Regions from separate parts of the Streptomyces sp. NPDC006332 genome, predicted to be linked through region 2. Evidence: riboswitches for the same ligand, from Rfam matches in the RefSeq annotation. Region 2 holds a riboswitch; the other holds the start of a gene.
The links. A riboswitch is a leader RNA that binds a small molecule or an ion and turns the genes downstream of it on or off. The one in region 2 is predicted to bind glycine.
Positions count from the first base shown of each region.

Region 1: another riboswitch for glycine. It lies ahead of gcvT (glycine cleavage system aminomethyltransferase GcvT); the one in region 2 lies ahead of gcvP (aminomethyl-transferring glycine dehydrogenase).

Region 1 is NZ_JBEXRA010000027.1:62,133-67,427, forward strand. It holds gene ABZ027_RS23925 (L-serine ammonia-lyase) at 1-665, opposite strand, end outside; gene glyA (serine hydroxymethyltransferase) at 740-2,020, opposite strand; gene gcvH (glycine cleavage system protein GcvH) at 2,036-2,413, opposite strand; gene gcvT (glycine cleavage system aminomethyltransferase GcvT) at 2,524-3,657, opposite strand; glycine riboswitch at 3,847-3,956, opposite strand; gene ABZ027_RS23945 (AAA family ATPase) at 4,135-4,803, shown strand; gene ABZ027_RS23950 (enhanced serine sensitivity protein SseB) at 4,913-5,295, shown strand, end outside.
Region 2 is NZ_JBEXRA010000049.1:7,578-12,872, reverse strand. It holds gene gcvP (aminomethyl-transferring glycine dehydrogenase) at 1-1,536, opposite strand, end outside; glycine riboswitch at 1,713-1,809, opposite strand; gene ABZ027_RS33230 (PRC-barrel domain-containing protein) at 1,924-2,298, shown strand; gene ABZ027_RS33225 (DNA polymerase IV) at 2,554-3,951, opposite strand; gene ABZ027_RS33220 (MerR family transcriptional regulator) at 4,009-4,653, opposite strand; gene ABZ027_RS33215 (bifunctional nuclease family protein) at 4,912-5,295, opposite strand, start outside.

The DNA.
Region 1 (5,295 bases), on a different contig from region 2:
GCCTGCATCACCCGCCAGATCTCCAGCAGTCCCTCGTGGATCTCCTCCTCGGTGCGCCAGGCCCGCTCGTTCTCCAACATCAGCGCGGAGATCGACAGACCCGTCTCCCTGGTCAGGCGCAGCAGCTCGTCGCCCGTACGGAAGGGGTACTTGAGCACCGTGTCGTCCAGCTTGATGCGGTCCGCGCCCACCGCGTCCTCGTCCACCACGAAGCCGCCGCCGACCGAGTAGTACGTCTTCGACAGCAGCTGAGAGCCCGCCGCGTCGTACGCCCAGAGCGTCATGCCGTTCGCGTGGTGGGGGAGGGTCTTGCGGCGGTGCAGGACCATGTCGTCGTCGTAGGAGAAGGCGATCTCGTGCTCGCCCAGCAGGCGCAGGCGGCCCGTCTCCCTGATCCGTGTCACCCGGTCGTCCGCCGACTCCACGTCCACCGTGCGCGGCGAGTCGCCCTCCAGGCCGAGCAGTACCGCCTTGGGCGTGCCGTGGCCGTGCCCGGTCGCGCCCAGGGAGCCGTACAACTCGGTGCGCACGGAGGCGACCGTCTCCATGAGTCCCTCGTTGCGCACCCGGGCGGCGAACATGCGCGCCGCGCGCATCGGGCCGACCGTGTGGGAACTGGACGGGCCGATTCCGATCGAGAACAGGTCGAAGACCGATATGGCCACGGTGACTCCTTGGTACGGGGTGGTGCGGGGTGCCGCACACGCCTCTCAGTGTGCGCGGCACCCGGGGAAGGGAACTACTTGCTCAGACCGGGATACAGCGGGTGCTTGTCGGCGAGGGCTTCGACCCTGGCCTTCAGCGCTGCCATGGCGTCCCCCTCGAAGGGGGCGGGCGCCTTCAGGGTCTCCGCGATGACGTCCGCGACCTCGGCGAAGTCCTCGGCGGTGAAGCCGCGGGTGGCGAGGGCGGGCGTACCGATCCGCAGGCCCGAGGTGACCATCGGCGGACGCGGGTCGTCGGGGACGGCGTTGCGGTTGACCGTGATGCCGACCTCGTGGAGCCGGTCCTCGGCCTGCCGGCCGTCGAGCTCGGACTCGCGCAGGTCGACCAGGATCAGATGCACGTCGGTGCCGCCGGACAGCACGTTCACGCCGGCCTCGCGGGCGTCCGGCGCGGTGAGGCGCTCGGCGAGGATCCGCGCGCCGTCCACCGTACGGCGCTGGCGCTCCTTGAAGTCCTCGCTCGCGGCGACCTTGAACGAGACCGCCTTGGCCGCGATCACGTGCTCCAGGGGACCGCCCTGGAAGCCCGGGAAGACGGACGAGTTCAGCTTCTTCGCGAAGTCCTTCTTGGCGAGGATGATGCCGCCGCGCGGGCCGCCCAGCGTCTTGTGGGTGGTGGAGGTGACGACGTCCGCGTACGCAACCGGGTTGGGGTGCAGACCGGCCGCGACCAGACCCGCGAAGTGCGCCATGTCCACCCACAGGTGGGCCTCGACCTCGTCGGCGATCCGGCGGAACTCGGCGAAGTCCAGCTGCCGCGGGTACGCCGACCAGCCCGCGATGATCACCTTCGGCCGGTGCTCCTTGGCGAGCCGCTCCAGCTCGGCCATGTCGACCAGGCCGGTCTTCGCGTCCACGTGGTAGGCGACCACGTCGAACTGCTTGCCGGAGAAGTTCAGCCGCATCCCGTGGGTCAGGTGGCCGCCGTGCGCCAGATCCAGACCGAGGATGGTGTCACCGGGCTGGGCGAGCGCGAACAGGGCCGCCTGGTTGGCGGACGCGCCCGAATGGGGCTGCACGTTGGCGTACTCGGCGCCGAACAGGTCCTTGACCCGGTCGATCGCGATCTGCTCGGTCACGTCGACGTGCTCGCAGCCGCCGTAGTAACGGCGGCCCGGGTAGCCCTCGGCGTACTTGTTGGTCAGGACGGAGCCCTGCGCCTCCAGCACCGCGAGGGGCGCGAAGTTCTCGGAGGCGATCATCTCCAGGGTGGACTGCTGGCGGACCAGCTCGGCGTCGACCGCGGCGGAGACCTCGGGGTCGAGCTCGTGCAGGGGCGTGTTCAGAACGGACATCAGGTGCAGGACTCCTCAGCCGGCGGAAAAGGCGGTGTACTCGTCGGCGGAGAGCAGGTCGGCCGGCTCCTCGGCCACGCGGACCTTGAACAGCCAGCCGCCCTCGAAGGGGGCGGAGTTCACCAGCGACGGGTCGTCGACCACGTCCTCGTTGACCTCGGTGACCTCACCGGACACCGGGGAGTACAGGTCGCTGACCGACTTGGTGGACTCCAGTTCGCCGCAGGTCTCGCCCGCGGTCACACCGGCACCGACCTCCGGGAGCTGGACGAAGACGACGTCACCGAGCGCGTTGGCCGCGTGCTCCGTGATGCCGACCGTCGAGACGCCGTTCTCGGCGCCCGACAGCCACTCGTGCTCCTTGCTGTAGCGCAGCTGCTGGGGATTGCTCATGGCCTGAATTCTCCTGTACGCGGGGGAGTGCTGGTGAATGAGGGACTGCTGGAAACGTACGTGAGCAGCGGAAAGTGCGCAGGGTCACGCACGCCGACTGCCCGCCGCCGTCACTTCTGACGCTTGTAGAACGGCAGCGCCACGACCTCGTACGGCTCGTGACTGCCCCGGATGTCCACACCGACACCGGGTGTGCCCGGCGCCGCGTGCGCCCCGTCGACGTACGCCATCGCGATCGGCCTGCCCAGCGTGGGCGAGGGCGCGCCCGAGGTGACCTCGCCGATCACCCGGCCGTCCGCGACGACCGGGTACCCCGCACGCGGCACCCGGCGGCCCTCGGCGACGAGGCCGACGAGAACCCGCGGCGGGTTGTGCTCCGAACGGGCGGCGGCCTCCCGGAGGGCCTCGCGGCCCACGAAGTCGCCCTCCTTCTCGAACTTCACCACCCGGCCGAGACCGGCGTCGAAGGGGGTCAACGCGGTGGAGAGCTCGTGCCCGTACAGCGGCATGCCCGCCTCCAGGCGCAGGGTGTCCCGGCAGGACAGGCCGCACGGGACCAGGCCGACACCCTCGCCGGCCTCGGTCAGCGCCTGCCACAGCCGCACGGCGTGCTCCGGCTTCACGAACAGCTCGAAGCCGTCCTCGCCGGTGTACCCGGTGCGGGCGATGAGCGCGGGCACGCCGGCCGCGGTGCCCGGCAGACCGGCGTAGTACTTCAGGCCGTCGAGGTCGGCGTCGGTGAGGGACTTCAGGACACCCGCGGACTGGGGGCCCTGTACGGCGATCAGCGCGTAGGCGTCCCGGTCGTCGCGCACCTGGACGTCGAAACCGGCGGCCCGCTCGGTCAACGCGTCCAGCACCACCTGGGCGTTGGAGGCGTTGGCGACGACCATGTAGTGCGCGGACCCGGCCTCCGCCTCGTCGAGCCGGTACACGATCAGGTCGTCCAGGATGCCGCCGTCGGCCCGGCAGATCATGGTGTAGCGGGCGCGGCCGACGCCGACGGAGGCGATGTTGCCGACCAGCGCGTGGTTCAGGAACGCGGCCGCCTGCGGGCCGGTCACCGTGATCTCGCCCATGTGCGAGAGGTCGAACAGACCGGCCCGGGTGCGCACGGCCTGGTGTTCGTCGCGTTCGGAGCCGTAGCGAAGGGGCATGTCCCAGCCGGCGAAGTCGGTCATCGTCGCGCCGAGCGAACGATGCAGGGCGTCGAGCGCGGTGTGACGGGGTGCGGTACTGCTCATCGGACGGTCGTCTCCCGAGGCGATGGGGGACCTCCCGCGCGAGCTCATGTCGAGCGTGAGGGAGGGCGAGGTCGTTCCTCCCCATCTGTCATCGGAACCTGAGAGGTTCGTCAGGACCACGCGAAGCGGTGATCACGACTTGCACCTTGGGTGGGGCCACTGTCGCAGCGGCCCGCTTTTCAGATGTGCCTCGCCCGCGCGGTACGGGGCCTGAGAGATTCAAGGGAGGGACTTGCTCCTTCGGCGCCCGGGCATCCGTACGACACACGTACGACCCGGAACTCTCCCGCGCGGATTCAAGCGGCCGGTATGCAGTTGGCGCCGACATCATTGCACGCATCGGTCGAGTACGGCAGGGCGGCATCTGTAACCGGCTTGTGGCAGGACGAGCACGAAAACACGAGACACCGCGCATTACCTTCTCTTTACACTCGACGGGCAGGGAAGTCGTGACCACCCCAGGGGAGGACGATCACGGTGAACAGGACCACGGCGTACGCGACCACCTCGGCTCTCGCGCTGCCCGAGCAGACGACGGTCCCGGCACCTCAGGCGTGCGGCCCGCTCGGCGCACCCGTCGTCCGCGACCTCCGTGAGCGCGGCGGCCGCAGCCCGCACGCCCTGCTCTTCGGCCCCCGGGACCTGGTCGCGATCACCGGCCTGCCCGGCAGCGGCAAGTCCACCCTGATGCGCCGCACGGTCAACGGGCTGCGCATCGACTCCCAGGACGCCCGCGACCGCTGGGCGACGCGGATGCCCCGCTTCCTGCCGTACGCGGTCTACCGCCCCCTGGTCCGCCTCGCGCACTACGCCGGTCTGCGCCGCGCCCTGCGCTCCGGCAAAGGGGTCGTGGTGCACGACTGCGGTACGCAGGCCTGGGTGCGCGGCTGGCTGGCCCGCGAGGCCCGTCGCCGGGGTGGCACCCTGCACCTGCTGCTGCTCGACGTCACGCCGGACACCGCCCTCGCCGGGCAGCGCGAGCGCGGCCGCGGTGTCTCGCGGTACGCGTTCCTGCGTCACCGGGGCGCCGCCTCCCGCCTGATCGGCTCCGTGGCGAACGGCGACCTGCCCGCGGGCTGCGGCTCGGCGGTGCTGGTCGACCGGGACGCGGCGAACGTGCTGCGACGGATCGGGTTCACGGGCTGAGCCGGACCGGTTCGGTGGCCGGACCGGCCGCCCGTCTCTCATGGGCGCTCCGTACCCGATAGCCTTTTCAGCTACAGCAGGCGGTACCAGGCAGGCGGTAGGCAGGCAGATGGACTTCCCGGCGGACTTCCCCGCTGACTTCCCGGGTTTCCCGGCACAGGCGCACCCTCATCCGCACGGCGGATGGCCCGGCAACGAGCTGGAGGAGGTGCTGTCCGCCTCCCTCGGCGTGCCCGGGGCGGGCGGGCGGATCATCGAGGTGCTCGGCCGCAGCTTCCTCTGGGTGCCGCTGCCCAACGGCGGCGGACCGCACAGCGGCCCCCTGGACCTGCCCACGCTGGAGATCGAGGGCCAGGCCTACGTCCCGGTGTTCAGCTCCGAGGAACAGTTCCGCCAGGTGGTCGGCTCGCACCTGTCGTACACCATCGCCCCCGCGGTCGAGTTCGCCCGCGGTCTGCCGCCCCAGGTCGGCCTCGCGGTGAACCCGGACGG
Region 2 (5,295 bases):
GGAGCCCAACGGGATCATGCCGCGGTCGAGGGCGTAGTCCCGGTCGGCCAGCCGACGCAGGTAGCGGAGCATCGCGGTCTCGGAGCGGTGCTGGTGGAAGACGGGGTGTGTGAGGTACGCGTCGGTACGCCGCAGCGCGGCCGGAAGGGAGTCCTCGGCGGCCGCGTCCAGCGCCTCGATGTCCCCCTCGACCCCGAACGCGGCCCACACGGCGGCCAGTTGAGTCCGCGAGGTGGTCTCGTCGCACGCGATCGACACCAGGTCGGCGTCGACGAGCCGGAGGTTGACGCCGTTCTCGCGCGCGGCCGCGACGACCTCGGCCGCCCGTGACGGCACCCGGGCGGTCAGGGTGTCGAAGTAGGAGCCGTGCACGACCTCGATCCCGCCGGCCGTCAGGCCCGCGGCGAGGATCGTGGCGTACCGGTGGGTGCGCCGTGCGATGCCCCTGAGGCCCTCGGGCCCGTGGTAGACGGCGTACATGCCGGCCATCACGGCGAGCAGCACCTGCGCGGTGCAGATGTTGCTGGTCGCCTTCTCGCGCCGGATGTGCTGCTCCCGCGTCTGCAGGGCGAGCCGGTAGGCCTTGTTCCCGTCGGCGTCGACGGACACGCCCACGAGCCGCCCCGGCAGGCTGCGCGCGAACTTCTCACGGACCGCCATGTATCCGGCGTGCGGTCCGCCGAAGCCCATCGGTACCCCGAACCGCTGGGTCGTCCCGACGGCGATGTCCGCACCGAGCTCACCCGGGGGCTTCAGCAGCGTCAGCGCCAGCAGATCGGCGGCGACCGTCACCAGCGCGCCGAGTTCGTGGGCCTGCTCGATCAGCGGCTTGATGTCGCGTACGGCACCGGAGGCGCCCGGGTACTGCAGCAGCACACCGTTGATCTCACGCCCGGCGATCTCGGCCGGAATGCCGTCACCGAGGTCCGCGACCACGACCTCGACGCCGGTCGGCTCGGCCCGCGTCCGGATCACGGCTACGGTCTGCGGCAGCGTGTCCGCGTCGACCAGGAAGAGACCCTTCTTGTTCCTGCCCATGCGCCGCGACAGTGCCAGCGCCTCGGCCGCCGCGGTGCCCTCGTCGAGCAGCGAGGCACCGGAGGTCGGCAGGCCGGTGAGCTCGGCGACCATGGTCTGGAAGTTGAGCAGAGCCTCCAGACGCCCCTGGGAGATCTCCGGCTGGTAGGGCGTGTACGCCGTGTACCAGGCCGGGTTCTCCATCACGTTGCGCAGGATCACGGGCGGCGTGAACGTCCCGTAGTACCCGAGGCCGACCATGGAGTCGAGAACCTGGTTCCGGTCGGCCAGCGAACGCAGCTCGGCCAGCACCTCGGCCTCGGTACGCGCACCCGGCAGATCGAGCGCGTCGGCGTTCTTGATCACGTCCGGCACCGCGGCGGCGGTGAGCTCGTCCAGCGAGCCGTACCCGACATGGGCGAGCATCTTCGCCCGAGCTTCCTGGTCAGGTCCGATGTGACGCTGTTCGAACGGAATTCCCTGCTCCAGTTCGGAGAGCGGACTGCGGTGAGCGATCATTGCGGAGGCCTCCTGGTCTGACACGACCTTCGTGGGGCACCACGGCACGGGTACCCGAACGGCCTCCCCCTCTGTCATCTCAACCTGAGAGCTTCACCGGACCACCCGAGGGTGGCCGACTTTCACCGTCGGTGAGAGCGGAAGCCGTCGACACCCGCCCTGCTTTCCAGAGTGACCTCACCCATGCGGTACGGGGGCCTGAGAGATTCCGGGGAGGATTTGCTCCTTCGGCGCCTCCGGATGTCGCCCGAAGGACTCTCCCGCACGGGGTCAGCAGCCGTTTGCCAGCGTACCAGCGAGATCAGCGCTTGAGCGTTCGAGTGGCCGCCTCCCTGATTGTGCTCTTTTGTGGTGCTTACGGATGAGTTGCGACCAAATGGAGGACCCGTGCAGACCGACATCGATCCGCGCAACCTGATCGGCCGCAAGGCGTTCGACCGCAACGGCACCAAGATCGGCACGATCGACGAGATCTACCTCGACGACGCGACCGGCGTACCGGAGTGGGCGGCCATACGGACAGGTCTGTTCAGCAGGGACGCCTTCGTCCCCCTGGAGCCCAGCGAACTGATCGAGGGCACCTTGCGCGTCCCCTTCGACCGGGCCCTGATCAAGGACGCCCCGGACTTCGGCGTGGGCCGCCACCTCTCCCCCGAGCAGGAACTGCAGCTCTACCACCACTACGGTCTCGACCTGTCCGCCCCTCCTCCTCCGCTCCCGGACCACGACTTCGGCACGCTGGCAAACACGGACGAGTCCTGACCCTCCACGTCGTCGTCCCCACCCTCCCCACCGACACCTCCCCCATCCGGATGACCGACCTCGGCGGCCGACACATCCGGCCCAGGCCCAGCCGATCCGCCCACCGCGCCACCCCCACGACGCACCCCGATCAGCCCGGCGCACTTACAGCCGGGCCGCCGGTAGCCGACCCGTACGGCTCACCAGCCCGTCCCCTCGCGCCCGAAACCAGCACACACCCCACCCACACTCCACCCAGACCCGCCACCCCCGCACTCACCCCGACCCCGTTGGCCCGCCCACCGAGGCCCCGCCCAGCTGAGCCTCACCCGCCTCGGAGAGCGCCCGCACCAACGGCAACGGCTCCGCCGGCTCAAGATCGGGATCCTCGATCCGGAACGTCCGCACCCGCCCAGGCCCCGAGTCGGGCGTCTCGAACCGCACTGTCACCCGCCCGAGACCGCTTCCCTGCACCCACCCGTGTCCGTACACGGTGTGCCGCACATCGTGTCCCGAGGGCCACCGCCGCTCAGTCGGCGCCTTCGGTTCCTCGACGGGCGTGTCATCCGCCTCCTCGACCGCACCGGAGTCCATCCGCTCTCCCGCCGCCTGCGCGAACAGATCCTCCTGCGTGTAGTCGGCCAACCCACTGACCCCCACTCCGAGCAACCGCACACCCCCGGTCGTGTCCACGGAGTCCAACAGTCGCGCGGCCGCCTCCCGCACCACCCCCGGATCGTCCGTCGGCCCCCGCAACGTCTCGGACCGGGTGAGCGTGGAGAAGTCGAACCGTCGCACCTTGAGCACGATGGTCCGGCCGGACAGCCCCGCCTCCCGCAGCCGCCGCACACACCGCTCCGCCAGCCGCTGCACCTCCATCCCCACCCGGACCCGGTCATGGATGTCGACGTCGTACGTGTCTTCCACCGACACCGACTTCGTCTCCCGCTCCGCCACCACGGGCCGCTCGTCGAGCGCCAGCGCCATCGCGTACAGCGAGTGCCCGTGCGCCTTGCCCAGCAGCCGCACCAACTCGTCCTCACCCGCCTCGGCGATCTCCTCCACGGTGTGGATCCCCACACGCCGCAGGTGGTCCCCCGTCGCGGGGCCCACCCCCGGCAGCGTCCGCACCGGCATCGGCCCGAGCAGCTCCCGCTCGGTCCCCGGCTTGATCAGCACCAGTCCGTCCGGCTTGGCCTGCTCCGAGGCGATCTTCGCCAGCATCTTGGAGGCGGCCAGCCCCACCGATCCCGTCAGCCCCGTCACAGCCCGTATGTCCGCCCGGAGCTTCACCCCGGCCAGCCGCGCCGACTCCTCGTCCCAGGCCGCTCCCCCGGCCTCCAGATCCACGAACGCCTCATCCAGACTCAGCGGCTCCACCAACGGCGACAGCGCTCTCAACAGTTCCATCACCTGATCGCTGATCGACCGGTAGAACGCGAAGCGCGGCACGAGATACGCGGCGTTCGGCGCGAGCCGTCTCGCCTGGGCCATGGGCAGCGCCGAGTGCACCCCGAAGATCCGTGCCTCGTACGACGCCGTGGCCACCACCCCACGCGGCCCCAGCCCGCCCACCACGACGGCTTTCCCCCGCAGACTCGGCTTGGAGGCCTGCTCCGCCGAGGCGAAGAAGGCGTCCATGTCGAGATGCAGGATCGTGGGCGCGGTTCTCACATCTCCGATGCTGCCCTACGCCACTGACAATGCCCCACCCAAGAGCGGGGACGGCGCTCAGACCGCCCGGTTGCGGCGCCGTGCCAGCTCGTCCGCGGGGTTGTGTCCGACCAGCGTCTCCCCGGTGTCCACCCGCTCGCCATGCAGCTGTGAGAGGGCACTCTCCACGTCCCGCCACACCACACCGACTGCGATCCCGAAGACACCCTGGCCGCCCTGGAGCAGTGCGTGGACCTCGTCGGGCGTGGTGCACTCGTAGACCGTGGCGCCGTCGCTCATCAGGGTCATGCGCTCCAGATCGCGAAATCCACGCTCGCGCAGATGCTGGACCGCCGTGCGGATGTTCTGCAGCGACACACCGGTGTCCAGGAAGCGCTTGACGATCTTCAGGATGACGACGTCCCGGAAGCTGTACAGACGCTGCGTCCCGGACCCGTAGGCGGGCCGCACGCTCGGCTCCACGAGACCGGTGCGGGCCCAGTAGTCCAGTTGCCGGTAGGTGATGCCGGCGGCCGCACAGGCCGTCGGACCGCGGTAGCCGATCTGCTCGGACGCCATGGACGTCGTCCCTCCGCTGCTCGGCACGGCCGTCGGTCGCTGCGGAGCGTGATCGGCCGCGTTGCTGTGAAGCGGGTACGGACCGCTCGCCCCGAGACTCCGTCCGGGGGCACCCCCAGCCATACCGTCGCCGCTGCTTCTCACGCCGACCTCCGTCCTTGACCTGCCCTCTCGACGGTAGGCAGTCACCAGGGGCGCGTCAACGATCGCCACACTCGGCACGCCGAGTGATAATCACCCTAAGAGTGGTTTCCCGTGCCCCGCCGCGGGGAAAGGCTAGCCGAATGCGCTCGGAGCGGTCCCTGGGAGGCTGCGCCGACCGTCTGCAATTGGCGGCGTGCGAGGCGTCAACGGTCGTGGGCGGGCCCGGCGGGAGTGCTCATCCGCCGGGCCCGTCGTTGTTCACTGGCTGCTGGTGCCGAAGTCCTCGGGCGAGATCTGGTCGAGGAACTCGCGGAACTTCTCCACTTCGTCCTCCTGCTCGTCGGGAATCGCGATCCCCGCGTCGTCGAGCACCCCGTCGCTGCCGTAGATCGGCGTACCGGTGCGCAGGGCCAACGCTATGGCGTCGGACGGCCGAGCACTCACCTCCACCCCACTGGCGAACACCAGCTCCGCGTAGAAGACGCCCTCACGCAGATCCGTGATGCGCACCTCGGTGAGCTCCTGGCCGACGGCCTCCAGCACGTCCTTGAACAGGTCGTGGGTCAGCGGTCGAGCGGGGGCCATGCCCTGCTGCGCGAAGGCGATCGCCGTCGCCTCCCCCGGTCCGATCCAAATGGGGAG